4 regions of the Pseudoalteromonas sp. BSi20480 genome follow, and region 3 is predicted to be linked to each of the others. Evidence: predicted binding sites of a transcription regulator. Region 3 holds the regulator's gene; each other region holds the start of a gene.

Region 1 (7,612 bases), on a different contig from region 3:
TGAAGGGCGCATATTGCCTGTGTTAGACAACATTGAATTTAATCTTGAGGATGCAGGTAAAACGCATGATGGCCTTGCTAGTGGTGAAGGTATGGGGAAAGTGGTTATTTCACTATAAATTGTCGTGTCGGCTTAAGCCGAGCACTTATTAAATGTGCCCGGCTTTTTTATTATTTATAGGCAAAATTACTCTATAAAGATTTACGGTTAAATAGTCATAAATTCAATTGAGATCTATTTGTTTTGATAAAAATAACGTAGTTAAGTCTGTTATTTTTATCAGGGCTTCTTTATCTGCGTGGGTCCATGATATTTTCGCTCCAATACTTTCGCAGCAAATCACGCCTAGTGCTTTATTATCTTTAAAATAAATGTAGTCAAGTAGTGAGTAAATATCGTATGGCTCAAAATAGCTTTTGGTAAAGCCTTTTGTAACTTCGTGATTTCTTGCATCGGGGGCATCAAGTATTTGGTGGCTTAGTATATAGTTAAAGTAATCTGGGTAGTCTTTTGCTGTTAATACTGAGTCAAGAATGACTTCATCGTTCTCATCAAGGCACATTAAGCAATTTATCTCAGAGTATTCTTCATTAAACAGCCATAAGCTGACTCTGTTGGCCGCAGGTATTAATCTTTTTAGTTCTCGGCATGTTTGTTTAAGTTTATGTTCTCTTTTAATGCTCGGATCACTAATTTTTATTGCTAAGTCTTTGAGGTTTTCGTTGTTTGGATTGTAAACATTAAGCAAGCTGTTCAAGCTATCTTTATTAAATGGCTTAGTTAAATAACCGTCCATGCCAATATTTAGGTAATGCTCAATATCTTGTTTCATTGTGTTGGCAGTCATGGCAATGATAGGTATTGATTTACCGTTTTTCCGTGCTCTTATGGCCTTAGTTGCTTCAACTCCATCCATTACTGGCATTTGAATATCCATAAAGATTAAATCAACGTGGTTGTTAACAAAGTAATCAACACACTCTTTACCGTTTTCAGCAAAAATCACTTGAGTGTTGTGCGCTTTTAACATTTTATTGACGACGATTTGATTTATTTTATTATCTTCCGCAACTAAAATTGCACAGCCTTGTAAATCAGTTACTTCTTTGTTTTTCTTTAGCAAACTATCTAAAATCGATGCTTCAAAGCTTTGTTGATAAATAAATGTAGAGCCTTCATTTTCTTGGCTGGTAAAACTGATTTTCCCACCCATTAAATGACTTAACTTATTACAAATGGAAAGGCCTAACCCTGTACCACCAAATTTACGAGAGGTAGATGAATCAGCTTGATGAAATTCTTTAAATAAGTTTGCTTGTGCTGCTTTATTTATCCCTATACCTGTATCTATGACCTTAAATGTTATGTTCTGTGTATTTAAAGAGTGACCTTTTAAGTTAATTATTAAATCAACGTGCCCAGCTTGAGTAAATTTAATTGCATTTGAGCATAGGTTATTTAATATTTGCGATATTCTTAGTGGGTCACCTTTTAATGTTTCAGCCACTTTTTTATCTATTGATACATTAAACTTTATACCTTTATCAGAGGCTTGTTTTTTTAGTGGCTCAATTACACCATTAACAACGTCTTTAAGGTTAAAGTCGATATGTTCAATATCTAATTTTCCAGCTTCTATTTTTGAAAAATCTAAAATATCATTCACTATATTGGATAAAATATTGGCTGAGTTTAGAATACTTTTTAGCGCAATATCTTTTTCACTATTACTGCTGTCAGATAAGCCAAATTCGGCCAAGTTTAAGATACCGTGAAGTGGTGTTCTTAGCTCATGCGACATATTAGCTAAAAATTTACCTTTTAAATTATTGGATGTATCTGCTTCAGCTTTTAGTTTTTCAAGCTCTTGAATATGAGTTTTTTGCTGTTCTAATGCTTTACTTAGTTCTCTGTTTTTTAGCCTTAACTCTAATTGGGCTATGACTTCTTTGCCTAAAATAGTTAACGCACTAATTTGTTTTTTAGTTAATTTTTTAGGTTTATCACTAATTACACATAAAGTACCAATTGTACTGCCTTGCGGTGTGATAAGGGGGGCACCTGCATAAAAGCGAATGTTAGGGTCGTTGGTTACTAATGGATTGTCATGAAAGCGCTCATCAAGCAATGCATTTTGTATTTCAAATACTTGGTCTTGCAAAATAGCATGGGAGCAAAACGCAATATCACGCTCTGTTTCAGTCGCTTCAATACCGTATTTTGATTTAAACCATTGTCTTTGCGGATCGACTAAACTTATAAGTGATATGGGGGTATCACATATATCTGAGGCAAGTTGAGTTAAGTCATCAAATACTTTTTCTGCTTCTGTATCTAATATTTCGTACTCATATAATGCTTTTAATCGAGATTGTTCATCCGCTGGAATTCGCGCTTTCTGCATAGTAATACCTAATGTTTATATTGCGTTACTATAGAAGTAAAGTGAACTGAATGACAACTTTTAACTACAAGTTACAATAAAGAGACAAATATTCGTTAGCTTTATTATAGACAGCCCGCCATTTACAAAAAGTTATTGATTTACATTAAGCTCAATAAAAATAAGTTGGAAGGTTAATTAATCAATTATAAAAATTTAACGGACCTTTATTGGGTATAGTAGCGGTAATCACTGTACCTTTGAAATTAAACCAACCAAACAATTATATATTGTTTATTTTAATGGATTTTAAATATCATTAGATATTTAATTTAGTTTACAGTTTTGGTGTAAACACCTTATTGAGTAGCTTAAGCTGGAAAATCTACTTTAAACTTTCAATTAGCTTTAGCTTACTTTCAAAATTTAGCTTTACATGAATGAAGCGAGCTAGTGTGGCAATTAGTACCAAAGTGCCAATACCTACTTGTGTGAGCCATATTGTTGTGTGGTTATACATTAAAATGCTCACGGCCGCAGTGATGCAAAGCGCAGCCCACAAAATAGAACAGCCTATAAGGTTTAAGCGCCAATAGTTTATTTGATTAATGAGCTGCTGCTTTTTAAAAAGTAGTAAACCATTAACATCTAGGGTGTATGTTTTTATTAGCTTTTTGCGCTGAATAAATGCCCATATTGAAAACCCAATTGGAAGCGGAGTTAAAATTGCATACAACACTTGCTCAGGAGTACTAGTTGCTTCAAAAATTAATGCATAGATACAAAATAAGCTAACAAATGCGCCTGCAACTAAGTCTAACCATGCTTTAATTGATTGTTTTTTTCTTGCCGATGTAATTTGGCTCAGTAGTGCGGCAGTATCCAGTTTTGGAGTCGCACTTTTATAGTCTTTTTGCCATTGTTCTAATAGTGGATCCATAATTATTATTGCTCCATTAGCTTTTGAAGTTGCACACGTGCGCGGCTAGCACGCTTGGCGACGTTCGCTTCGTTTATACCTAGCGTATGTGCTATTTCGGCTTGGTTAAAACCTTCTAATTGAAGAGAAATAACTAGCCTAAATTTTAATGGTAGTCGTCTCATTGCTGTCATTAAATCATACGTGTTATCGCTGTGTTGGTGAGAATTAGTACTAACCAAGTCAAGTAAAGGGTCGCTTAAATTATGACGATCTTGGCGACGTGTTTCTTTTAAAACATGATCGACAGCACGGTTGTGTGCGACCCTAGCAATAAAGGTCTTCATACTTGAATCGCCTCTAAAGTTTTCTACTGCATGCCAAACAGCTAACGATATATCTTGCAGTAGGTCCTCTCTAAGTGCTTGGTCTGCTTCATGTGTTGCAGCAATACGCGCCATTAAAGGTGCGTATTGCAATAGTATCTCATGAATATGATCCCTTTTTTCCACTAGTCTTCCTTGTTTTTGATAAATACACTTCTGTAAGCAATATAGCTTATACACGTGAGTATAGGACCCGTAATAATCGCACTTAATAAAAAAGTATAAGGAGCTAACAATAGACTTAAGAAAGAAATTAGCGCGATTAAACACATTGGTTTAAACGCATAGAAAAAAGCATTTAGGCTACTTTTTAATGCTTGAAGTACGTTTTTTTCACCAAGTAAAACACAATAGCTTGCAAAACTGACAGGCAGTGTAACAGGAATAATCGAGGCAAAAATAATACCTAGTTGCCATTGGGTAACTTCAGTAGGCTGCGAAAATAAAAATAAAAGTAAATTTATGCCATCATTTCCTAGTAAAAGCTTTGCTACAAATAACTGAATAAAAAAAGCAGATGCTAAAATTGCTGAAAGCGGAATCATGCTTAGCCAGTTTTTAGCTTTAAAAATCGACTTTAATGAAAATACTTTATGAGTGGCCAGATGGTGAATGACGATAACAGCGCTACTGCCTACAAAAGTGGCAGCCCATTTGGAGGCTAGCATGCCATAAGGGGCGGGTAGTATTTGAAAAATACCTTCAATAATTAAAGGAAGCAGTAAAAATAAAAAAAGTTTTACAGGTGCTTGCTTAAAAAGTGAAAAACCGTCTTGAAGCCATTGATTAGCTTTATTAGCGGGTAAACTATGTAGTGGGGTTACTGTTAATGTATTCATAATTACTCTCCTTTTGATTGTTATGTTATTAGTCGATAACAATGAGAATAATCTGACATTTTATTTTTAATTAAAGTAAAAAATTTAAAACACAAAAATAGATTTATAATTAGATTAGCTTACACCACAAGCAGGATATAAATTAAGCACTTCGGTAACTACTTGACCAAATAGAGCTTGTTCTTGCTTTGACAAATTAATAGTTGGGTCAAATTTCATGATATCGGCGGGTCGTGAAGTAATTATTTCTGAAAAAGTCATTGCTGTTAATACATTGCCTGCATAAGAGGCATGGTTGCCATCATCCATATGTAGTTTTGCATTTGGCATTAACACTAAAAGCCTGTTCCAAACAAGGCCAATAGGAGCTACGCAGCTAGGTTGTTTAGCGCTTATTGATAAATGTAAGTCGTATACACGCTGGCCTTCTTCAGGGTTGCCTCTTTGTGGGTGTTCAGGAAATAAAATAGGTGTGATATTTTGTGCCTTAGCTGATGAAATTAAATGCTCAGCGGCATCAGTAGGGTAAGTTGTTAAACCAGACTGAGAGTATTTTTGGCCTTGAAAAATGGCATGGCTTAGATTTTTGTTTTTAAGTTTGTCTACGTTTGCCCTATTACTCACAATATTATCTAAAAAAGGTCCCGACACTGTGGTTGTTTGAACTGGCTTATCTGGGTATTGGTTTTCGATTATATGCTCAATGATCCGCCCTAACTGACTGCTGTGACTATTGCCATAAATAATAATGTTGTAATTATCTTCGATATTGTTTTGTGTAATTGGAGTCGGACTTTCACTTGTATTTGATTGCGGAACTTTGGTATTACTGCTGCCTGAACCGCAGGCTGATAAAAAGATTAAAGAAAAAAGCCAAAATTGTTTAGGGGTATTAAAACTTATCATACTAATTTGTACCAATATTGAAAACTACTTACTGATACTAGTAGGTTAATTCTTATGCCACAAGTTCTTGCACGGCTCAAATACCTTAGTGATATTTTGTTTTATGATTTAAACAAAAAGCCCAGCAAAAATGCTGGGCTAAGGTACTTAGGTAATAAAGGTATTATTGCGTTAATTCACCAGTAGCTGACTCTATGTGTGCTCTTACAAACCACTGAAATTGCTCAAGATCGGCAAGTTGGCTTATTAACATATCTTCAGATACTGGATCTAAATCTGATACCGCTTCGATGGCTTTACGGTGATCGGCATTAATGCCGTTGTACACCTTATCTAACGCGCCTAAATGCTCGGTAACAAGTCCTTTACCTAATGAATATTCGTTCCATGTACGGCGGTCAACAATTGACTTAGGTGTCCCTACTGGTATGCCGCCTAAAGTGGCAATACGCTCGGCTATTGTATCTGTCATTTCGCGCACAGCCTCAACCTGAGGGTCTAGCATTTCATGCACACCTATAAAATTAGGACCAACAACATTCCAATGAATATGTTTTAGTGTTAATTGAAGATCTATAAGTGCAACCATGCGGTTATCTAAGGCTGCGATAGTTTTTTCAGCTGATTCGTTGCTCATACCTGGTGCAGTAAATTTAGCTTGCTTATTTGTATTGCTCATAACTTCTCCTACTTAACTATTTAATATTTTCACGTAGTCCTTTACGTAATAAATACGTGATAATTGTATGAAGCAATCAATATGCCGAAAGTTAAACTAAATAAAATTGTTTTAAATCAGTCGCTTGTGTTTTTGCTTTTGTTTGGTTTTTTATTAATATGAGGTGGTTATGAAAAGTCTGCATCTTTTTGTAAAATTTGCAGACCAAACAGATTTGCTGAAACTAAACTAGAATATTTTTAACGGGTGTATTCATGTGCCTTTAGTAATTCAAGCGGTATTACTTCAAGCGATTTTTTATTAGTGGCCTGCAAGATTACTGGCGGCGCAACGTTTGCTTGTTGCGCATGAAGCCATCTTATTGCGCATAAACACCATTTGTCGCCAGCTTTTAAGCCTTTAAAATCGTAAAGTGGATTGGGCGTTATGAGATCATTACCTTGTGACTTCGAAAACTGTAAAAATTCTTCGGTCATAATTGCACACACACTATGATTACCGCGATCAGAGTTTGGTACATAGCAAAAACCCTCGCGAGTATACCCGCCATTCCCACAGCATAATTGTAACCGGGTATCCAGAACGTTAAATTGATTTGCCATAAGGTGCCTTAAGTCATTATGTTTAATACAGTAAAATTACTTTATCAGGCGCTAAAAAGTATAGCTACTAAAGTGAGGATGTTTGATTATGACTTTTTAAAAAAATCGGGGCATTTAAATGAAGGGAGGAGGGGAAAAGTATTATTTGTGCCACAAACAAGTTTCACCAGATCGTGGCACAAGTTAACTATTCGTATTTTCTGGCTTTTTTAGTTTTGATTACTGCAATGTATGCGTGCCAGCTTGCATAGCTAAGTAGTGGCATAATCACAATAAACCCAACAGCCCCAGTTACAAAACCAAGCGCAACCATTAGGAAAATGCATATTGACCAAACAACCATTGGCGCAAAATTATTTTTAACGGCATTAATAGATGAGACGATAGCTGTCATTATGTCTACGCGTCTTTCCATCATAATTTGTGGTGTAAATGCAGACACTGAAAAAACAGACACGAGTAAAACGCCGCCTGCAATTGTACCAAGCGTTAAAAATGCTGACAGTTCTTCAAATGTTGGGTTAGCGTAGTTAGGGTATAAAGCATGAACAAGGGCGGCAATGCGCATCCACGCAATCATTATTACGAGTAATAATATTGCAAACCCCCACTCTCCAACTGGGTTTCTAAACATCGACTTTAGCGAATGCCTAAAAGTGGGTTTGTGGCCTTTTTCGAGTTCCCATGCTACGTCGTATAGGCCGGCTGCGAAAGCGGGTCCAATTAAAACAAACGCAACAGTGGCGGGTAAAATTACAAATACGCTTTGTGCAAAAAATGCAGAGTAGATAATAGCTGCAGGAATAATACTAAACACTAGGCCATAAATTACAGTAAGTAACGGGGCTCGGGTCATATCTTTAAACGCAAGTGCTAACCAGTGAAAAGCAGCGAACGT
Region 2 (7,612 bases), on a different contig from region 3:
GCTTGTGGTAGCTAGCGATGGCATTTACAAAGCGGATAAAGAAAAACCTTCACTTTTATTTGCATATACATCAGTAATAAACCAGTTAGAAGTAACAGAGTTTGAAAAAATAAACTTTATCATTGATGCCAACAAAGATGGCCTGAGTGATATTTTGCTCCCAGACTTAAACCAAACAACCCTTTATATTCAAACTAACAACGGCCAATTTACCCCTCATACTTTTGAAAAAAAGACGCAGTTTACTGGTGATTTTTCAAAAGATGGTCTCACCCTTGAAGTTGATATTAATAACCAACCTACAATTACGGATTTTAATCACGACGGCCTAAATGACTTAGTGTTTTTAAATAAAAAAGGCGCCAATGTGCTTTACGCAAATACTAATGGTTACAACAAAGCCATGGCTGACGTTAATTTTAATATTGAGTTGGGCGAGCTTAGTAACGGTGAAAAACGCAAAATAAAGCAGCTTCTTGATATAAATAACGATGGCTATTTAGACTTTATTACCAAGCAATATAAGCCAGTGGAAGGTATGGATTCGCTCGATATTGACATAGCGCATAACCTTTATTTGGGTAATAAAACAGGGTTTAGTCAAACACCTATTAAATTGTTAAATACCAGCGGCCCTAGTCAGCTTGTATTTGAAACAGACTTTAATAACGATGGCTTAATAGACCTGCAAACAATGGACTTAGACATTGGCCTTGGCACTATTGCCTCTATGGCTATGGGCGGTGGTAAAACTGACGTAGATGTAGAAATGAATATTTATAAGCAACAAACCGATGGCTCATTTGCTAGTAAATCAAGTATAGAAATTGACCTTGAGATGGAAATAAATATGAGCAATGGCGATGCAACCCCACCCTTATACATAGGCGATATAAACGGGGATGACAAAACTGATGCGGTATATAAATACAGCAAAAAAACGCTCTATGTTTACTACGGCGAAGAGGACAATTTGCTTAACAAAAAGCGTAAAAAATAAAATTAACCCTACCTAAAAAAAGTAAAGATATTTTGTTAGTTGACATTAACCAAGACGGTAAAAAAGACTTTGTATTTAAATTTACCGAAGAAGATGGCACCAGTAAAATTAAAACCCGCTTAAACTAACCACCTACACAAAAAGCCCAGTATTACTGGGCTTTTAATGTCAGCTTTTACACATACTTACGCTTTAATACTGAGTAACGAATCAGATTCAGACAAGCCAAACTTTTCTTGAACAGCCGATAGTATAGCGTCTTTATCTTCATCGTTTATTTGGCTTGAATACTGCTCGAGTAATTCATCAAGGTAACTTACTACATCTTCTGTATTAACTTGCTCTAGTGAATTTTGTGGCGGTGGAGGCGGTCTTTGCCCTTCAGGTCGGCCAGCATCACCAATACTTTTAGCATCAAATTCAAGCTCGCTCATTAATTCTGCCAGCTCTTTAGTGGGTGAAATACCCTGCTCTTCAAACGCAGCTTGAATGCTCTTTGCATCTTCAGAGGTTAAGTTTTCGGGATCAAATTGCGCTAGCGTTTCTTTTACAAAATCACTTTGTTCTGATGTTAGCGATACTGCTTGGCTTTTTTGCTGCGGCATAAAATTAGTAGCGTTATTGTTTATTGAATTGATCATGTTAGTTTCCTTTCAACGTTCACGACGAGGCGGTTTATGTTCACTTAATTCTTGCTCGCTGATTTCCCCATTACCGTCAGCATCAATTTCATCAAAAATAGTCTGTGCGTCACCGTGAGGTGGCTTTTTAGTATTAAATTCATCAAAACTAATTGCACCATTGCCATCGGTGTCGAGAGTTGAAAAGTCTGGCTTAGGCGGTTTGTTATTACTTCCTTTTGCAGCAATATTGGCCGAAAAAACAATGCTAAGTAATACAATCATTGCCGTTGATGTTAAATGCTTCATAGTAATAACCTTATATTTAGGGCGTGTTGATACCGTAAACTTACACCTTAAAAACGCAAAAAATGTGCAAATAATAAGGAAGTATTAAATAATTTAAAAAATTGATGTGTTCTAGGGCGTTCTGGTTGCTCAATTTACAATCAGCAGATAAGCTAACGCAAGCATGTGTAAATGCGCGTAATACTGCCCTTAATTCTCAAAGCTGATATACTGCTTGAGCATATAAAACAACTAATTACAGAGCACTTTCTTAAATAATGATTAATAACCAACTCCACTTAGCAGGCAAGCTGTGAAAACACCAAAACGCTTACAACCCCTTATCGATGACGGTTTAATTGACGAAGTACTTAGCCGACTAATGAGCGGTAAAGAAGCCGATGTATTTGTAGTTCGCTGTGGTGAACACATTCGGTGTGCAAAGGTTTATAAAGATGCTGTTAAACGCAGTTTTAAAAAAGCCGCACAATACCAAGAAGGCCGAAAAGTTCGCGGTGGTCGCCAAGCTCGCGCAATGGGAAAACGCTCAAGTTACGGGCGCCAGTTAGAAGAAGAGATTTGGCAAAATGCTGAGGTTGATGCTCTTTCTCGTTTAGCTAGAGCCGGTGTGCGTGTACCCGATACATATTTTTGTGTTGATGGTGTTTTACTTATGGAGCTTGTGTCTGACAGCGAAGGCGATGTTGCGCCGCAGCTAGGCCATGTAAGTATGAGTAAAGAGGAAGCTATAAAACAACATACACTGATGATGCATTACATTATGCTTATGCTGTGCGCGGGTATTATTCATGGAGACTTATCAGAGTTTAACGTGCTTGTTGACGATAAAGGCCCTGTGATCATTGATTTACCGCAAGCTGTAAATGCGTCCGCTAACAATAGCGCTGAAGCCATGTTTGCTCGTGACGTAAACAACATGCGTCGTTACTATAGTGAGTTTGCACCTGAGTTGTTAAATACCCAATACGCTAAAGAAATGTGGGCGCTATTTGAAGAGGCAAAACTTACACCTAATTCTATACTCACCGGTGAATTTGAAGATGACAGCGAAGAAGCTGACGTTGATTCAGTACTAGACGAGATACAAGCTGCAGCCGATGAAGAGCAAGAGCGACTAGCGCGCATTAACTTTTCAGACGAAGAATAAAACGCCAACGTTTTTGTTAATCGCTTTGTTCCCTTATTGCGGGTGTACAAAGCGATAACCTACCCCATAAACAGATTGAATCACACTCTCTGTTTTAGTTAATTCATCCAGTCTTTTTACGCAATTTTTTTATGTGGCTGTCAATCGTTCTATGACTCACAATACGCTGATCGGTGTACATGGTATCCATTAAGCTATCTCGTGAATAAATTCTACTTGGGTTATTAAACAAAGGTTTAAACAACTGAAACTCAAAGTTAGTTAGCTCGATGTCGTTATCTTGGTATTTTACTTTATAGGTGGTTTCATCTAATTGCATTACCGATGTTTGTACTGCTGAAACGTTGAGACGCCTTAAAATAGCTTTTACCCGCGCAACCAACTCTGCGTAACTAAACGGCTTACAAATATAATCATCTGCGCCTAACTCAAGCCCTAGCAAGCGATCTATCTCTTCTACTTTGGCCGATACCATAATAATAGGCACATTGGAAAAACGCCTAATCGCTTTACATAATTCGATTCCGCTTTGACCTGGTAACATTACGTCTAGCAAAATAAGGTTTGGCCTATTAATTTCAAGCCATGGAAGTACGTCATTCCCATGGTGTATTTGATGAGTATTAAAATGATGATTCATTAAAAAATCACTCATTAAATTAGATAATTTTTCTTCATCTTCAACTATTAAAATGTGTTCACTCATTGGCACCTCTATTCGTAACGTAAATTCAAACCACTTAATAAAGTAGGCAATTTAAAGATTAGGTTTAAACATTGTTAAATGGTTGGCAGGCGTATAATAATAGCTAAACCACCTAGGTCCGCTTTTTCTGCGACTATCTCACCGTTATGACCCTCAACTATATGTTTACAGATTGATAAACCAAGGCCTGAACCACCTTCTTGGCGGTTACGCGCACCATCAACTCGATACAGGTATTCAAACAAATGCGCTAAATGTGAAGACTCTACCCCAACTCCATTATCCTCAATACTCAGCTCAATAAATGACTGCCCTTTTTTACTTATGTTTTTAGCAGTTATTGAAATAGTCGTGCACTGAGCATAATGAACTGCATTCATTAAAATATTATCAAACAACTGCAGTAGCCGTGTTTTATCAGCCTCAACATTGGCGTATTGAGCACTATTTAATAGATAAAGTTTGATTGTATGCTGCTCAAATATAACCTGATATTTTTGCTCGATTGTATTTAACAGTATTGTTAAATCGGTTGGCTGCATGGTGTAATGCATCCCCCCTAATTCGGCACTATTTAGCATATGTAAATCATCTATTAGGCGCTTTAAATGCATCGCCTCATCATTAGCTGAACTAATATTTTTGGTATTAGGCTCACGTACCCCAAGTAACATTGCTTCAAGTTCACCCAGCAAAATACTCATTGGTGTTCTTAATTCGTGAGAAATATTAGCTAACCAGCGTTTACGTACTTGCTCATCTTTAGCTAGTGTAAAGGCCAGTGTATTAAAATCTTCACTTAATTGGCCTAATTCGTCTTTTCTATCAAGAGTCAGCTTAGTAGTGAAGTGACCTTGCGTAAGCTGATGCATCCCGGTTGCTATTTTTTTACCGGGCTTACTAAATGCCGTGATAGTAAAAAAGTTAACAGCAACGTAAATAATGCAGCAGCTATAGCAATAAACCATAAGTAGTCTGTTTGCTGTTCTAAAAAATCAAGCTCGTAGCCATCAACCAAATTATCTCTTTTTGAAACAGCTAAATAACCAATGACTATATTGTTAACAGTAATTGGCGTATTGATATAGGTGAGTTCATCGAGATAACGCCCTCTTATCGGTTGCTTATTTTTATCAAGTAACGCGTAATGAGCAATATCGTTTGGTCTGGGAGGGCCTTTCATATCAAAACGACCGCGTTCAGGTGGTGGTGGCCTCATTGACCGGCCTCTAGGACTTGGGCGTTCTGCAAATTCAGAAAATTGGCTGCTTTGTAACTCGGCTTCAACAAGGCGTCTAAAGCTTTTATTGTCACGGATGACTTCGTCCCACGAGGCACTGCTTTCATATTGCTTTGCGAGCTTTGTTACAAGCGGCTCAAGTGCTTTTATTTCTTTTGCATTCACATAATCAATAACACCTTGGCCTATGCTCCATTGTATGAGCACCACCAGCCCCGCAATAATGCTAAAGGTAAAGCTAAACAAAATTAAAAAAAGTTTATTGTGAATTTTCATGGGGAAGCGTTCACCTTAAAATTAAACCGCCACTTATAACTTGGCCATATTTAAATAAGTTTAACAACTAAACGTGCAAACAATGTGCACCTACTTAAAAAAATTGTACAAAAAAGGCGACCTAAGTCGCCTTTGTATTGTTTAGTTTTTTAAATGTTTATCAAAAAAATCTAAAAAAGCCTGCAGCGTTTTAACGCGATGTGCCTGATGCGATAAATAATGATCGCCATCTTCTAACTCAATATAAGTAACGTCTTTATTTTCATCGTCTAATTCATCTTCCATTTCCCGGCTATGGTAAACAGGCACTACACTGTCATCACTGCCATGAACTAATAATATAGGTCGGTTAATCTGCTTTGCATACGTTACAGGAGAGTTAGCTTCTAGCATATCGTCGTCTGTACCAAACTGCTTTCTGACTATTTCTTTATTGGTAAAGTAACGCGCTTTAAAAACAAGGTGTTCTAAATCACTTACGCCTGCAAAACTGGCAGCACATTTAAATGTTTCAGGGTGCTTAACAACCGCCATTAACGCTGCATAACCACCATAACTTGCGCCACCAATACAAATTTTTTCAGGTTGTGCAATACCTTGTTCAATAAGCCAATTGGCGCCATCTTGTAAATCGTCTTGCATGGCTAAACCAAAACCCTGAATAGATTGCATTAAAAACTCATAACCATATCCGCTTGAGCCTCTAAAGTTTGGCTGTAATACAGCGTAACCATGATAAGCCAATAATGCAGTCCAATAATCAAAGTTAGCGTAATCTCGCGCCATTGGACCACCATGCGGAAATATTATAGTGGGTAATTTATCGCCCTTTTTATACCCTACAGGCAACGTTAAATAACCTTCAATGGTTAATCCATCTCGCGCTTTATAACTAATGCGTTCTTTACCGCCGTATACTGTTTCATCAATTTGCGGATAGGCATCGGCAATGGCGCTGACCTGATTTTTTGTTCTGTCTCCTAATAAATAACTACCTGACGACTTTGCTGAACTAACGCAAAGTATGTATTTTTGTTGATCTTTAGTGGTGCTTAAAATATCAATATCGTAGTCGTCTTTAGGAAGCGATACTCTTAAAGAGCGGTGAAGTTTATCTAAATCTGCATCCCAGTAGTTTACCCCGTCCCCTATGTGAGAATCAGTAAACCCTGCAACCTCACCTGTTTTGCTAGAATAAAAAATAGAACCATCAAAGTCGTATTTATCATTGCTGTAAATTAACTCGCGCTCTTTGGTAGTTAGGTTAAGTCTAAACAATGCATCTCGTCCGTTGTGCAAAGCCGAGATATATAAAAGGTTAGGGTTTTTATCAAACCCTAATATAGAAATACTTTGCTCACTAAATACTTCGTAATCAAATAACGTGTCCCAGTCTCCGGTCTCAGCATTAAGTAATTCATAAGTAAATTGTGTTTCGTCCATTTTTTTAGCTATACGAACATTACCTTGCCTGTCGGCAAACCAATCTGTTACGTTATTGCGCTGTCTTTGTACTTTACTTTTGCGCAATGTATTAAGATCTAGCTCGTATACAGCAGGGTTATTTGGCACTGTAAAATCACCCTGTACCAAAATTTTATCTTCTTGTTCTGGTAGAAAGCTCACTATACGGTCTGCAAATTGTGGCTGACGCTCATCTCGAGAAGGGACAGCTCTAAACGCTAATTTAATCCCATCTTTATTTGTGAGATTGTACGAGTACAAAAGTGTAGATGTATATTTAGCCCCGCCAAATTGGTACTTAATAAACCTAGCACCCAGCAAAATAACGTTATCATTAGCCCAGCTATACCAATCAAAAAATACAGTGCGGTTGTCTGCATTTAAAATTGCTTTTGTATCTCCTGTTTTGAGATTTTTAACCATTAACACTAAGGTGCCTTTGTGGTTTCGAACAAAAGAAAGGTTCTCACCATTGGGAGATAGTTTAATTTGGCTAAAGTCTTTTAAGCCCGCAAAGGCTTCTATTGGCAATTTTTTATCTTGTGCGGCGAGAGCATTAAAGCTAATAAGAGTGATCAATGCAGCTGCAATAAGTTTACGCATCAAAAGTCCTTTTATTTTTATGTTTTTAAATCAGGTCCGTATTCTATAACTGAGGGCGCTTAAGAACAAATTTATCTTTTGTCGTACTAAAGTAATCGCCACCCATTTTCCCTACAGCCTCTAATCGAGCAGGATCAATATAACCGTTTACTAATATTTCATCATCAACACATATACCAACAATATCCAATAACATCATTTTTCCGCCACCGGCTTTTTCTGAAACCGTAATTACATCACGCAAGGT
Region 3 (7,612 bases):
AAAAATTGCTGAACTAGCTCAGATTCATGATTGCGCATTTCATCTGGCGTACCTGAGCCTATCACGCCCTGATCGGCAATAATAATAACGTGATCGGCAATACTCATTACTTCAGTTACATCATGGGTCACAATTAAAGACGATAAACCTAATACTTGATTGAGCGATTTAATTAACTTTACAAGCACGCCCATTGAGATAGGATCTTGGCCAGCAAACGGTTCGTCATACATGATGAGCTCTGGATCGAGCGCTATTGCGCGAGCAAGAGCAGCACGCCTTGCCATCCCACCTGATAACTCTGAGGGCATTAAATCTTTAGCTCCGCGTAAACCCACAGCCTGCAGCTTCATTAACACCACTAAACGAATAAGATCTTCACTTAGTTTTGTGTGCTCACGAATCGGAAAAGCAATATTGTCAAACACAGACATGTCGGTAAACAAGGCACCACTTTGAAATAGCATGCTCATTTTTGTACGCGCTTCGTATAATTCTGAACGCGTCATAGAAGGAATACTGCCACCTTCAAATAAAATATCACCCGAATCAGGTTTTAATTGGCCACCAATTAAACGCAACATCGTGGTTTTACCAATACCGCTTGGCCCCATAATCGCAGTGATTTTGCCTTTAGGCACACTAAAGCTCATATTTTTATATATGACCCTATCGCCCCTGGAAAAGCTAACATCCTTGACTTCTACTATTGATTGCGACAAGTCGCTCTCCATAAAAATGTTCACTAGTGCCCCTATTTTAAATCTTTTTGATCCAATATGGAAAAAACAATTCGTAAGATTTTGTAATGTACGTTTAAAACACACATTTAGACTCACTCATCTTCACTTAACCAACACTTAAACTAGGGTCTGTTACCTATTAAGGTTAAATTTTCAGCAACCCATTTAGAATTTTGGCAAGTTAGTACCTAGTGGTGTAGTTATTCCCCATACATCAGCAAAACTTTAATACTGAAAGCCTAACAGCCCCGACTAATTAATTTAGTAAAATGAATTAGTCTACGTAGTTGACCTTACTCTTTTATTTATACTTTCATCGTGGCATTTGTTACTATTCGCGCCATTCCTATTTTGAATAACTGGCTTAATACAATGGTTACCTCGTTTGTTATTTTGATTCTTGGTTTTGCAGCCCTAGTTTGGAGTGCTGACAGGTTTGTTTATGGTGCGGCCGCACTGGCTAAAAACTTTGGCGTACCAACCTTAATTGTTGGTTTAACTGTTGTTGCCATGGGCTCATCAGCACCTGAAATGATGGTATCAGCCTCTGCTGCATTGGCTGGAAAAACAGACACAGCGGTAGGTAACGCAATTGGCTCAAATATCACAAATATTTTACTGGTATTAGGTATTACTGCTTTATTTAGGCCTCTTAGCGTTTCTTCAAGTACATTAAAACGTGAAATCCCGTTAGTGCTTATTGTATCTCTAGCTACTTGGTATATTTTTTCAGATAACTACTTTTCGCTTGCTGAAGGCGTTGCCTTATTAATTGGTTTTGTCGTCTTTATTGGCGGGCTGATTATTGTTTCGCTACGTGCTAAAAATCAAACAGACCCATTTGTATCAGAAGCATGTGATGAAGTACCCAATGACGTACCAACAAAAAAAGCAGTAATTTGGTTAGTTATTGGTATGGTCTTACTTCCTGTCAGTGCACATTTTTTAATAGATTCAGCGGTCGATATTGCAAAATATTTTGGCCTAAGCGATTTAGTCATTGGCTTAACAATTATTGCAATAGGTACTAGCTTGCCAGAGCTTGCAGCTTCAATTGCGGGGGTTCTTAAAAATGAAGATGACTTAGCACTGGGTAATATTGTTGGCTCTAATATTTTTAATATTCTTGCCGTGCTGCCTTTCGCAGGCATTATTAACCCTTCTGTTATAGACCCGTCTGTTGCTAACCGCGACATACTTATTATGATTGGTGCCACGGTCGCACTTATTATCATGTCATTGAACTTTAGAGGTGCTCAGCGCATCAATAGAGTAGAGGGCGGCTTATTATTAATCGCTTTTTTAGGCTACCAAGGGTATATTTTCAGTCAAGTAGGGTAAGTAATGGCAACGCTAAATTTTATTGAACAAGGCCTACGTGTATTAGACATAGAGCGCCAAGCATTGAGTGATATTGCACAATATGTGGATGAAAATTTTCATCAAGCATGTCAGTTAATATACGACTGCCAAGGGCGAACTATTGTTATAGGCATGGGAAAATCGGGTCATATTGGCAATAAAATAGCGGCGACGTTAGCAAGTACTGGCAGCCCTGCATTTTTTTGTACACCCCGGTGAGGCAAGTCATGGCGACTTAGGTATGATCACTAAAAATGATGTGGTTATGCTAATTTCTAATTCTGGTGAAACAAGCGAAGTCCTCAATATAATTCCCGTTTTGAAACGCCTCGGCGCAAAAATGATAGCCATGACAGGCAACGCTAGCTCAACAATGGCAACGCTTGCAAACGTACATATTTGCATAAAAGTACAAAAAGAAGCCTGTTCGTTAGGCTTAGCCCCTACAGCAAGCACAACAGCAACACTTGCAATGGGCGATGCCATGGCGGTTGCACTGTTAGAAGCTCGCGGTTTTACAGCTGATGACTTTGCGCTATCTCACCCCGGCGGCAGTTTAGGTAAACGTTTACTGCTGACCCTAAAAGATGTCATGCATAGCGGTAAAAACACACCTATTATTAACGTTACTCAAACTATAAAAGATGCACTGATAGAAATGTCGGCAAAAGGCTTAGGCATGACAGCCATAGTTGATTCTCAGCAACAACTTGTAGGGCTCTTTACCGACGGTGATTTACGTCGTATTTTAGAACAACGAATTGATATACATACAACACAAATAGATGTTGTAATGACCAAGTCCTGCACAACGGCAACGCAAGATATTTTGGCCGCTGAAGCACTTAATATTATGGAGCAAAAGCGTATTAATGGTTTAATCATCGTTAATGAGCAAAACCACCCTATTGGTGCATTAAATATGCAAGACTTACTAAAAGCAGGAGTATTATAAATGCAATTTGAAGAGCTCTATCAACCATTGAGTGAAGACGCAAAAGCACGTGCAAAAAAAGTAAAGCTACTTATTTGTGATATTGATGGTGTGTTTTCTGATGGTCGCATTTATTTGGGTAACCAAGGCGAAGAGCTCAAAGCATTTAATACAAAAGATGGCTTTGGCATTAAAGCGCTAATTAATAGTGGCTTTGAAGTTGCGGTAATTACAGGACGCCACTCAAAAATAGTACAACAGCGTATGACAAGCTTAACAGTACAACATATATACCAAGGCCAAGAAAATAAATTACTCGCTTACGAAGAACTAAAAACAAAGCTCAATTTAAATGATGAGCAAATTGCCTACATTGGCGATGATGGCCCAGACATGCCAGTGATGGAGTTAGTAGGGTTTGCTGTTGCAGTAAATGACGCACATCCGCTAATAAAACGTTTAGCACATTATACAACACAAATGCCAGGTGGCTTTGGTGCAGTGAGAGAACTAACCGACCTGCTAATGCTTGAAAATAACAAACCTTTGACCACAAAAGGGACTAGTTCATGAATGCAGCGCGCATAATATTAAGCGTTTTATTCATCAGCTGTATGGTTTGGCTTTGGTACCCTTATTTCACACAAGTAAATTTACCACAACAAACCGAAGCAGACATAATTGCAAAGCCCGATTACACAGCCATAGAGCTAAAACAAACAGCGTATGACGAAAATGGGAAAATCAGCCATAAAGTAACGGCAGCGCGAATGGAGCTATATCAAGAATTAGGGTTTACCTTTTTTGATAAACCTATTTTTACGCTATACAACGACAAACAAACATGGCGAATTAACGCTAATGAAGCAACATTATACGAAGGCAGACAACTAATATTAGAAGGTAACGTTGTTGCTAGTAATTTAACTGATAACGCAATGATAGATAAAATTAATGCTGATAACATTCAGGTAGATATAAAATTACTAACGATGCAATCAGAGCAGCCTGTCATTGTTACAGGGCCCAATTTAAAAATCACCGGTAAAGGCTTAGAAGCCGATTTAAAAACCGAAGTGATAAAATTAATTAACCATACGCGAACTATTTATTATGACCAATAAACTATCAACACTCTTTATTATTCCAACATTTTTACTTGCATTAGGTACTAATGCCGCTGAAACAACAGCGCCAATTTCTGCAAATCAAATTTCGATTAGTGCGGATAAACAAGAGGGTCAACTAAAAGAAAACGTAGGTATCTTTGAAAAAAATGTTGAAATTATTCATGGCGACAGAAAAATTACCGCAGACCGCCTTGAGGTTCACAAGCGCGATGAGCTAGGCGACAACAAGCAATTGTTAATTGCCACAGGTACGCCTGCATATTTTGAAGAAAAACAAGCCGACGGCACAATAATGAGCGCCAGCGCTAATGAAGTTAGATACGATGTTTCAACGCGTTTTTTAACATTAATTGGAGATGCAGAGATATCTCAAGCTGGGCAAAAAATGAATGCTAAAAGCATTACCTACGATATAGAACAGCAGCTTATTAGCGCCGAAAAAGATGAAAGCTCAACTGACCGTGTACACACTATCTTAGTGCCTGTGGAGCCTAAAAAAAATGACAAAGGCCAACCATGAGCACATTAAAAGCAGAGCTACTAGCCAAAAGCTACAAAGGCCGTGAAGTTGTAAAAAATGTGGGCTTAGAAGTTAAAGCTGGCAGTATTGTAGGCTTGCTTGGGCCAAACGGCGCAGGTAAAACAACAACCTTTTACATGATTGTAGGCTTAGTCCCTAGCGACAAAGGCAAAATATCTATCGATGATAACGATATTACGCTTTTACCTATGCACAGTCGTGCTAGATTAGGCATTGGCTACTTACCACAAGAGTCGTCTATATTTAGAAAATTAACAGTGTATCAAAACTTAATGGCTATTTTAGAAACTCGAAAGGAGCTCACTAAACAAGCCAGAGAAGATACATTGAATAATCTATTAGATGAATTTAGCATTCAACACATTCGCGACAGCAAAGGCATGGCATTATCGGGCGGAGAACGTCGCCGAGTGGAGATTGCACGTGCTTTAGCCGCAGATCCAAAGTTTATTTTGTTAGACGAACCATTTGCCGGTGTTGACCCTATCTCAGTATTAGATATTAAAAAAATTATTGAACACCTGAAAAACCGTGGGATTGGCGTATTAATAACAGACCACAATGTAAGAGAAACCCTTGATGTTTGCGAAAAAGCCTACATTGTTTCTCATGGGGAACTGATTGCTTCTGGTACCCCTGAACACATATTAAATGATAAAACTGTACGCGATGTATATTTAGGCGAGCAATTTAGGCTGTAACATTTACGCCTTATTTATAAGCATCTGCTAGTATTAACTATAACAACTTAAAAGGATTGTTAGAGATACATGAGGCAATCACTACAGCTGCGCATGGGCCAGCAACTTACAATGACACCTCAGTTGCAACAAGCTATTCGCTTGCTGCAATTAAGCACATTGGATCTTCAGCAAGAAATACAAGAAGCGCTCGACAGCAACCCATTACTTGAGGTTGAGGAGCAAGACTATGCCGATGATCTTGCGGGCAAAAATGAGCAAAAAGCAGATAACGATGAAGTTACAGTAACCGTATCTGCCGATGAAGCCCCTAGCGAGTATGAACAAGACAGTGGTGAAGCGCTTGCTAAAGATACCGTAAGTGACGACATGGCAATGGATGTTAGCTGGGATGAGTATATGAGTGCAGCCCCTGCATCATCTTCAGGCCCAATGCCTGAAGATGAGTCTATATATCAGGGCGCATCAACTGAAACGCTTCACGAATACTTAATGTGGCAATTACAATTAACGCCATTTAGCCCTACAGATGAAGCCATCGCTATTGCTATTGTAGAAGCGGTGGATGATTCAGGCATACTGACACTCAGTTGCGAAGAGATTTTAGAGAGCTTTAATCAAGATAACGACGATGACGTTGAGGTTGAACTTGACGAAATAGAAGCGGTATTAAAGCGCATTCAGCTATTTGACCCAGTGGGTATTGCGGCACGTAGCTTACAAGAGTGTTTGTGTATTCAGTTAAATCAATTTGATAAAGGCACGCCTTTTATTGATGAAACAAAAATGATTTTAACCGAGCACATTGATTTGTTAGCTGCTCGTGACTACCGTACATTAATGAAAAAAACGAAGCTCAAAGAAGATGAGCTTAAAGAAGTAATGACACTTATTCATACGCTCAACCCTAAGCCTGCAGACACAATAGTACGAGAAGAGTCTGAGTATGTAATACCTGATGTGTCAGTTAAAAAAATTAAAGGCCGCTGGATTGTAGAGTTAAACCCAGACAGCATGCCAAAAATTCGTGTAAACAGCCAATATGCAGCGATGTCGCGTACAGTTAAATCAAGCGGCGATAGTCAATTTATTCGCTCACATTTACAAGAAGCTAAATGGTTTATAAAAAGCTTAGAAAGTAGAAATGATACACTTTTAAAAGTAACTAACTGTATTGTTAAACAACAACAGGGCTTTTTTGAACACGGGCCAGAAGCCATGAAACCGATGGTTTTAAATGATGTTGCCGAAATGGTAGAAATGCACGAATCAACAATTTCGCGCGTAACTACGCAAAAGTATATGCACACACCGCGTGGAATATTTGAGCTTAAATACTTTTTCTCAAGCCACGTTAGTACCGAAAATGGTGGAGAATGTTCATCTACGGCAATACGTGCACTTATTAAAAAATTAATCGCAGCAGAAAACTCAGCAAAACCATTGAGTGATAGCAAAATTGCGGATATATTGGCTGAGCAAGGAATTAAAGTAGCGAGACGTACAATCGCAAAATATCGCGAATCTCTGGCTATTCCACCGTCAAATCAGCGAAAGAGCCTGATCTAAGACGCTAAACAAAGAGGGTAATGCTTATGCAACTAAATTTAACTGGTCGTCATGTAGAACTAACTGATTCATTAAGAGACTATATAAATACCAAATTTGCGAAGCTAGAAAGGCACTCTGATCATATTAATAATGTTCATGTCATTCTTGATATAGAAAAATTAAATCAAAAAGCAGAAGCAACTATTCATGTAAGTGGTGCTGAATTATTCGCATCCACTGAACATCAAGATATGTATGCAGCTATTGATTCATTGATTGACAAGCTTGACCGTCAAGTAATTAAACACAAAGAGAAGCTTGCTCGACACTAATATGATGAAATTAAGTTCACTTATATGCCAGGACTGCAGTAAAGCTGCGGTCCTTTTTAATAGTAAAAAAAGAATTTTAGTAGTTTATTAGCGAGCTGGCTCACGATAAATTACCGTATTTATCTCAACAGGATATTTTGGGCGCTTTATTAACCCGCGAAAAACTAGGCAGCACAGGGATAGGAAGAGGTATTGCTATTCCACATGGCCGAATGAGCGGCGCACAAGAACCTTTAGCATTGGTGTTAGTTAGTGAAACACCGATTAATTTTGATGCTATAGACAACCGCCCTGTTGATATTTTTGTTGCACTCATCG
Region 4 (7,612 bases), on a different contig from region 3:
GGTATGCTGCACGACGAAATAAACACACAAACATTTACACAACTTGGCTTTTGGCCGAACGACAGCAGCTACGAGTTTGAAGCCTCAAAGGCACTCACCCCTGATGGCAAACAGTTTGTAGGGCTCGCCCTTGACGAAGACAGCCAGTACGAGCTGAGCGATGAGCGCATAGCCAGCTGGGTTGAGCAAGTAATGACCGAGTACGGTGAAACGCTTTAACTGTTTAAGCGTAATGCTTGCCGCGCTATAAAACAGCGATTTAACACATTACCAATATTGTTTATGGTAAAAAGCCAAACACGCTTAGGTGTTTGGCTTTAGTAATAATGCACATCGCTAAATTTAACGAATAGGTTTAAAAGTTACGAATATCTACATTTGAGCTGTTAAATTCAAACATATTTATTTTTCCGCATTGCGCCACATGGTTAGTGCTGGCAAAGGGTGTATTGGCTTGGTTTATATCGCTTTCCCAGCCTTGGCCATTTTTTTACAAATGCTTTTACCTCAAACCACCCATTTACTGCTTTGCTGCAATCCATGTCTACATCTAGCATCCAATAGTGTTCGCCCCAAATATTAAGCGGCGTAACGCCAAAGCCGTCGTTAGTTACTCTTTTTTGGGCACCATATGTACTTGGCCACACGTTTGTAGTCCAATCGGCTGCGGTACCTTCTGCTTGGGCGCTTTGCCCGCTTTCAATACCGTACCAATCTAGATAGTTATCGTTTACTTTCCATGGGCTTGTAGTGGCATTTTTTAAATTGTTATGACGAATAGGCATCGCACATTCAACATTGGTTGTTTGACAGTTTCTACCTAAATTTGTATTTGCATAGGTATGATCTATTCCGCCGCGTACAAACATGTCTTGCCCACTTTGGGTTTGTGCGTTAATAAATATGACGGTACGCTGCCAATCACCATTCGGATTTGAAGTCGAACCTTGTGATAACTTTGCGTTTTTATGAATTGCCATCGCATCCCAAGGTGCCACATTTAGATCAATAGTGCCGTTACTATTAACTGTAATAACCTCACCGCTACAACTTTTAGCATCGCCCGATAATTCACCTTTTAATACATTACAATATTGGCCAGGCGCCATGTCTGTTTGCACAGTGGCATTGAGCGCTGCGTCTTCTTTGTTAATGGCCATATGACCTGAGCTACCGCGGCCAAATGAAATCTGATTATTAGTGTTATCCCACCAATTTGTCACAGCCCAGTTGTCGGCGGTGTTATTTCTAAAATCGACGCCACCCGCTATGTATGACCAACGATGCTCACATTTCCAATTGCTTGCAAAACATTCTAAATTACCACTGTTATGAACGGGAACACTCGGCCCGCCCGCATCGGTATCACCATGGAAATCGTAACTCGACATTACTTTTGGATAGCCATACGGATACGCCAACATAAATACGTTAGCTAGGTCGTATAAGCGGCCATCTTCAAAGGTAATTACGTTACCCGCACCACCATGCCCCCGCTGATTATCATGATTATCTACAAATACGACCGCTGACGAGCTTGGCATAAAGCCCCACCCTTCACCAAAATTACTTAACCATGCAAGCGAGCCGTTTCTAAATGTATTACCGAGTTGTGTACTGTATTTAAACTCGGTAACTAGCCCTGTACTTAAATACTCAGAGGCATCAACGGCTTCTGTTCCCTGATCAATCACTTCATGAAACACTAACGGCGAGCCATTTATTTTAGCCATAAGGCTTTGAATATCGCTAGCTGCTACGTGTTTAGCCGCATCAAATCTAAAACCTTTTACTCCAATAGCCTGAAGGTCGTTAATATAAGCAGCGAGAGTATTTTGCACGTAATTTGAAGACGTATTCAAATCAGCAAGTCCTACTAACTCGCAGTTTTGAACGCGGTAACGATTATTACCGTAATCTTCTGGATTTATACTACAGCTTTCATGAAAGTCTTGTGGGCTATAAATTGGGTATTGTTTATTACCAAACGTGCTACCCGCAACGCCATTACCACTGCCAGCCGCCATGTGATTAATTAAGGTATCTACATAAATATCGACCCCTGCACTTTTACAACGGTTAACCATATCTACAAACTGCGTTCGGTTACCGCCTCGGCTTTGCAGTTGGTAGCTCACAGGTTGATAGCGAGTCCACCATTGGTTGCCTGTAATATGCTCGTTTGGCGGGGACACTTGTACAGCAGCATACCCTTTTGGCCCTAAAAACTGCTCGCATTCTTGTGCAACATCGGGCCAACTCCATTCAAATAAATGAACAAACGTAGTGGGTGCAGCAGCTGCAAGGTTAGGCAAAAGCAAACCTAGGCTTAAACCGGCGGTGGTGACCATTTTATTCAGCTTCATAGTGTGTGTTTCCAAATGTTGGCGGGCTAAACAACATGCCCAACGTTATTTACAAGTGGTTAACACTAGTCCTGAGGTTGATTAAATAACAACTGAATACGTATGCATTATGGGTAAACTATCCTTTATTATTAGATAATACCCCTCACAATTACGCCATCTTTAAATAAAATGCCTTACACAAAGTAATGTAATCAGTAGTGTAATTATTGTTTAACTCTCTAATGCATAGCGTTGAATTGTCGGTTTGTGATTCTAGATAACTAAACGTCATTAAACTGCGGCTTATGGGTTTGCTAGGTGTCGCTTTTACTTGGCAATGTGCATTTAAATAAAGCCCTTTTTGAGTAGCAAGCTCAATAAATACTAAAGCCTCAGTGTTTGGCAGTATTAAACTAAACCGTGACTGTGAATGGCTAAGCCGCTTAAACGCGTTAATTAGCTCCTCAAAGCTCAAACCATCGGTGTGACGCGCAGTGTTTCGGGCGGCATTATTGCCTTTTAAACTGTGATTGAAGTAAGGCGGATTAGAAATGATGACATCAAAGGGAGCGTCACTATTAAAGCTTTGAATAGTTTGATGCTTAATAGCTATATTGGGCCACGGACTATTTGCTACGTTTTGTAATGCTTGATTGTATGCGTTTTCATCTATTTCAACCGCAGTAATACTTAATGCTGGCCTGCGCTGTTTACACATTAACGCCAATAACCCCGTGCCAGTACCAATGTCTAGTAACGAGTTTGCACCAGCTAAGTTTGCCCACGCACCAAGCAAAATGCCGTCGGTTGAAACCTTCATTGCGCAGAGGTCGTGCTCAACCTTAAATTGTTTAAATGCAAAACCAGACATTTTTTCACCTTTTCATTCACCAAGCGCAGCATAGCGCGTATAATCAAGGTAATTGTCCACTATTTTAGACACTCTATGCAATTTTCTGAATTTGATCTTGATACCAAATTACTCGATGCCATTGATAAAATGGGCTACGAGAAGCCAACCAGTATTCAACAACAAGCTATTCCTGAAGCTCTTCAGGGACGTGATATTTTAGCGTCTGCGCCAACTGGCACAGGTAAAACAGCGGCATTTTTAATTCCTGCGATTCAATACTTATTGGATTTTCCGCGCCGTGAGCCTGGTTTTGCCCGCGTATTAATAATGACGCCAACACGTGAGCTGGCTTATCAAATTCATGAGCAATGTGAGTTACTAGCCAAACGTACGCACCTAAAAATAGGTGTCGTGACCGGTGGTATAAACTACGGAACGCATAAAGAAATTTTTGAAAAAAATAACGACGTGTTAATTGCCACTCCAGGGCGATTAATGGAATACCTTGAAACTGAAAACTTTCATGCTGAACATGTCGAAATGCTTATTATTGATGAAGCCGACCGTATGCTAGACATGGGTTTCAAAAAAGAAATGAGCCGTATTTGTGACGAAGCTAAAAATCGCCGTCAGTGCTTTTTATTCTCAGCAACCCTTGAGGGTGATAGCGTAGAGCGATTTGCAGAAACCACATTAAACGATCCGGCTTTGTTAGAAGCTGAGTCGTCTCGTAAAGAAAAAGCTAAAATTCACCAGTGGGTTCATCTTGCTGATGATTACCACCATAAACTCGAGCTTTTAGTCAACACCCTTAACGGCCCTGACGTGAGTAAAGCCATTGTATTTGTTAAAACCCGTGAACGTTTAGAAACTCTCATTGGTGAATTAACTAATAACGGTGTAAAAGCCGCTTGGCTGCGAGGTGAAATGCCACAAGACAAGCGCATGAAAGCAATGGAAAACTTTCATAGTGGCCGCACTAAAATATTAATTGCAACAGATGTAGCTGCTCGCGGTATTGATGTATCTGACATTAGCCACGTTATTAACTTTGATATGCCACGTACCGCCGACGTATATGTTCACCGTATTGGCCGTACTGGTCGTGCAGGTAAAAAAGGCATCGCTATTTCATTAGTTGAAGCGCATGATATTGGTATTTTGTACAAAGTAGAACGCTACATTGAACAAAAGCTTAAACGCCGTGTAATTAAAGGAATAGAGCCTCAGCATAAAGAGGCTAAGCCACCGGTTAAAAAGCGCAAAGATCCGGTAAAAATGAAAGCAAAGAAAAAAGCGAAAGTTAAAAAGAAAAAGTAACTTAGCATATTTACCAAAGCCGGCGTATGCCGGCTTTTTAATGCGTGTAACATAGGTAACCGGTGCATGTAACACCTACCCATTTAAATGTAATTATTGCCCACCTGAATTCCCACTTAACAAAATAACCTTATATTTCAATAAATTAAAACTGGCACTGAACTTGTAATATTAAACACAGAATAGCCAGAATATTTAATGGTTTGGCTAAATTTTTAATTGATATAAAAGGATTGAGTTATGAACCGCTTAAAGTTAACTATCGCGTTAGTTTCGTTTTGTTGTTTATTTTTGTTAGCCTGCGCTACCAAAGTGAGTGCAGCAACACACCTAGCCGTAGTCAGCAGCGTAGCAACTCAACCTAACCTTCAGCAAACCATTACAAGCACGCTTCGTACTAACCCCAACTTTGCATTAAGCAATATTCGCGTACAGGTTAAAGATGGCGAGGTAATATTACATGGTCAAGCGCAAACCGGTTTTGAACGTGCGCTTGCTCAAAAGTTTTTAGAAAATATGGATGGTGTTAAAATCATCCGTAACAAAATTAGTGTTATTTGAATCGCATTTTTATTAACTCAATTGATCCTAGGCGCAGCATGTTACTCCAACACATGCTGCGCTTTTTTTGTGCCAGTATTTACTTGCAACTCACATTAACTACAATAAAGAACTCGCTTTAATTACCTCTTACTTACCGCCTAATACCAATTGTAAATTGCATACATTACAACCTAATATTTGCCAAAATAATCCGCTCTTTAAATAATAAATTTATATTAAGCCTAGGCCTGTTTAACTGACATTATTAAAGCGTGTTCTATCAAGGAGCAACATAATTACGGTGTGCGATTTGTGACCCAGTAAGCTAAGTACCTACTCCTGCATTATTTTAATGACTACGCCTATGTAGGTATAACTTAAAGTCGTATACAGCTTATACGCCCTACTTGCTCCTTATTACCTATTATTTAGGCAACAAGAAGAAGCAACCTATGAGGGAAGGGACCACAAAAGTTACTGCATGTTTTATATTTATGTTGCGTTATCGTCAGTTTCGGGAAGTAACTACACAATAGGCTTAGCCTTATCGATATATCACATAGCCCGCTTTCAATTTCACCCCAAAAGGTAAATAGGCCTTAATCAATAATCAATTAACGTTGCTCTCACCTTCTCAAACACTTAAATAGCCATAAAAAAATGCAGCTTTATAAAGCTGCATTTAGTCGTTGTGACTCATAAGTCATTTTTATTTAAGCCCACAACGCGTATTTAAATGTAAAATTGCGTTGCGAGTGAGTAAATAATTCCCACTGGTATTAATGGCTCATTTATTCGTTTTGGCCTGAATCAGCTCCACCAGCGTTGCCTTTATTTGATGATTGCTGACTTATTTTATCGCTGATCATGGCATCGAGTTTTTCACCGCCTTTAATACCAAAATCGAGCGTGCGAATAGGGAATGGAATACTAATATCAGCTTCATCCAACGCTTGTTTAACGGCAACTACACCTTTATGGCGTACTGTCATAAAGTCTGGTTCACCTGGGTATTTAATCCAAAACCACACCAATAAATTAATGCTACTGTCGCCAAAGCCTTCAGCATAAACATCGGTTTCGTTTTTACGAATGACAAAGTCCAAATCGTTAATTTTATCTACAATAACTTCTTTCGCTTTTTCAATGTCGTCACCATACGAAATGCCTACCGGTACCTCTATGCGCCTAACTCCAAGTGTGGTGTAATTTTTTAACACATTTCTGAATAATACCTTGTTAGGTACTAAAATTAACTGCCCATAAAAGCTCTCTATTAGCGTGTTACGCAGGTTTATTGAGTGCACTGAACCAAACACGTCGTCGGTTTCGATTACGTCTCCTGTTTTAAAGGGCTTGCGTATACCCATTGCTATGCCCGCAATCAAGTTTTCGGTCATATCTTGAAACGCAAAACCTATGGCTAAACCAACAATACCCGCACCGGCTAATAAAGAGGTAACCGTGCCTTTTAAACCCACAAAATCCAGCGCTATAAATACCCCAACGCACAGTACAATAACCTTAAATATTGACGCCATTAAATCGGCTATTTGTTGAGAGTCGAGTGAACGGCGCAATATGTTTTTCGTTAGGTTGCCAGCAAAGCGCGCTAGCATTGAAAATATAATGGCAATAATAACCGCCACTATAAAATTAGGAATGTGACTTATAACAACATCAAACCAACCGCCGAGTTTTTCTTCTATTAGCTTTTCAGCTTCACTAATTGAGGGAATACTAATCATTTAATTTGCACCTAATGTATGAAATGAATAGAACCACTTTGCAAATTTAGTACCAGCAAAAAAAGTTAACGACCTGCAAAAGGTCAAGTCGGTGCACATAGCGAAGGTTTAAAATAAAAAGTGACTATAGATGAAAGTTTTGTAATAAAAGACAATGCTCGCTCGGTTCAATAAGCGGTGCAAAAGAAATTGCCAAAAAAGTGAATACCCTGGCGCTGCAGGTGACGATTTAATGCATAACTAACGCATATAAGGGCTCAGATATAAGCCAGTGATGTTACTCTATATGCTATTTTTTGTGCGCACTAGAGTGATTATTCTTTTTTCCTACTACTGCATAGTAGGGCAAAATGACTCCAACACCTATGCAAATGAGAACTCGAAAATAAAATAAAAATGGGTCATTTTCTTTTGTATAAATACGATTTTTCCCCACCATTTCTCCCTCTATTGCACTATACCCTCCCCAGCAGATAAAAATAATGCCAAGGATGAACACAAAGACTCGACGACCCATCATTACATTTTCACAGGAGCTTGGAGGTATATCTGAGTTAGGGATGTTTGAGTTCGCTGCAACGGTTCGTTTTGTTATTTCACAATAAATTTGCTCTAGTCGCTCAGGGTATCTAGCTTTGTCTATCGTCTCTAGCGCTTCGCGCAGCTCTTTAAGAGAGTAACGGGAGTAATCGGGTGACAATGACGTGTTCCTCTAAATTTACTTTTTTTGCTAAATAAGGTAAAACCCCGGCTTACTTTGCTTTTGAAAAGCGAAATAAGCTTGGGGTTGTAAATATTAA

Evidence for each region. The regulator sigma-54, encoded in region 3, starts transcription at its own class of promoters, with help from an activator protein. The targets are predictions, from matches to a motif close to GTTGGCACGNNNNTNGNNT.
Region 1: the regulator sigma-54 is predicted to act here: its motif matches at 6,183-6,201, upstream of dps (DNA starvation/stationary phase protection protein Dps).
Region 2: the regulator sigma-54 is predicted to act here: its motif matches at 1,983-2,001, upstream of P20480_RS02715 (EF-hand domain-containing protein).
Region 4: the regulator sigma-54 is predicted to act here: its motif matches at 4,672-4,690, upstream of P20480_RS10860 (BON domain-containing protein).

Annotation. Positions count from the first base shown of each region.
Region 1 is NZ_BADX01000070.1:20,711-28,322, forward strand. Features, by position in the region: gene P20480_RS19170 (zinc-binding dehydrogenase) at 1-118, shown strand, start outside; gene P20480_RS11255 (GAF domain-containing hybrid sensor histidine kinase/response regulator) at 224-2,404, opposite strand; gene P20480_RS11250 (hypothetical protein) at 2,769-3,323, opposite strand; gene P20480_RS11245 (RNA polymerase sigma factor) at 3,329-3,814, opposite strand; gene P20480_RS11240 (hypothetical protein) at 3,814-4,527, opposite strand; gene P20480_RS11235 (hypothetical protein) at 4,642-5,433, opposite strand; gene dps (DNA starvation/stationary phase protection protein Dps) at 5,597-6,112, opposite strand; gene P20480_RS17955 (DUF2237 family protein) at 6,352-6,714, opposite strand; gene P20480_RS11225 (DUF2189 domain-containing protein) at 6,902-7,612, opposite strand, start outside.
Region 2 is NZ_BADX01000160.1:11,845-19,456, forward strand. Features, by position in the region: gene P20480_RS02725 (FG-GAP repeat domain-containing protein) at 1-1,000, shown strand, start outside; gene P20480_RS02720 (hypothetical protein) at 1,186-1,641, opposite strand; gene P20480_RS02715 (EF-hand domain-containing protein) at 1,654-1,929, opposite strand; gene P20480_RS02710 (PA4780 family RIO1-like protein kinase) at 2,222-3,076, shown strand; partial or broken gene P20480_RS02705 (response regulator) at 3,110-3,782, opposite strand; partial or broken gene P20480_RS18735 (ATP-binding protein) at 3,857-5,298, opposite strand; gene P20480_RS02700 (alpha/beta hydrolase family protein) at 5,440-7,365, opposite strand; gene P20480_RS02695 (flavin reductase family protein) at 7,409-7,612, opposite strand, start outside.
Region 3 is NZ_BADX01000099.1:73,056-80,667, reverse strand. Features, by position in the region: gene P20480_RS07640 (ATP-binding cassette domain-containing protein) at 1-734, opposite strand, end outside; gene P20480_RS07645 (calcium/sodium antiporter) at 1,116-2,084, shown strand; partial or broken gene P20480_RS18210 (KpsF/GutQ family sugar-phosphate isomerase) at 2,088-3,060, shown strand; gene kdsC (3-deoxy-manno-octulosonate-8-phosphatase KdsC) at 3,061-3,612, shown strand; gene lptC (LPS export ABC transporter periplasmic protein LptC) at 3,609-4,163, shown strand; gene lptA (lipopolysaccharide transport periplasmic protein LptA) at 4,153-4,689, shown strand; gene lptB (LPS export ABC transporter ATP-binding protein) at 4,686-5,411, shown strand; gene P20480_RS07670 (RNA polymerase factor sigma-54) at 5,481-6,980, shown strand; gene hpf (ribosome hibernation promoting factor) at 7,007-7,294, shown strand; partial or broken gene ptsN (PTS IIA-like nitrogen regulatory protein PtsN) at 7,299-7,612, shown strand, end outside.
Region 4 is NZ_BADX01000071.1:34,400-42,011, reverse strand. Features, by position in the region: gene fldB (flavodoxin FldB) at 1-219, shown strand, start outside; partial or broken gene P20480_RS10845 (alpha-amylase) at 356-2,366, opposite strand; gene P20480_RS10850 (tRNA1(Val) (adenine(37)-N6)-methyltransferase) at 2,518-3,219, opposite strand; gene srmB (ATP-dependent RNA helicase SrmB) at 3,295-4,521, shown strand; gene P20480_RS10860 (BON domain-containing protein) at 4,762-5,082, shown strand; gene P20480_RS10865 (mechanosensitive ion channel family protein) at 5,856-6,812, opposite strand; gene P20480_RS17975 (hypothetical protein) at 7,102-7,512, opposite strand; gene yaaA (peroxide stress protein YaaA) at 7,609-7,612, opposite strand, start outside.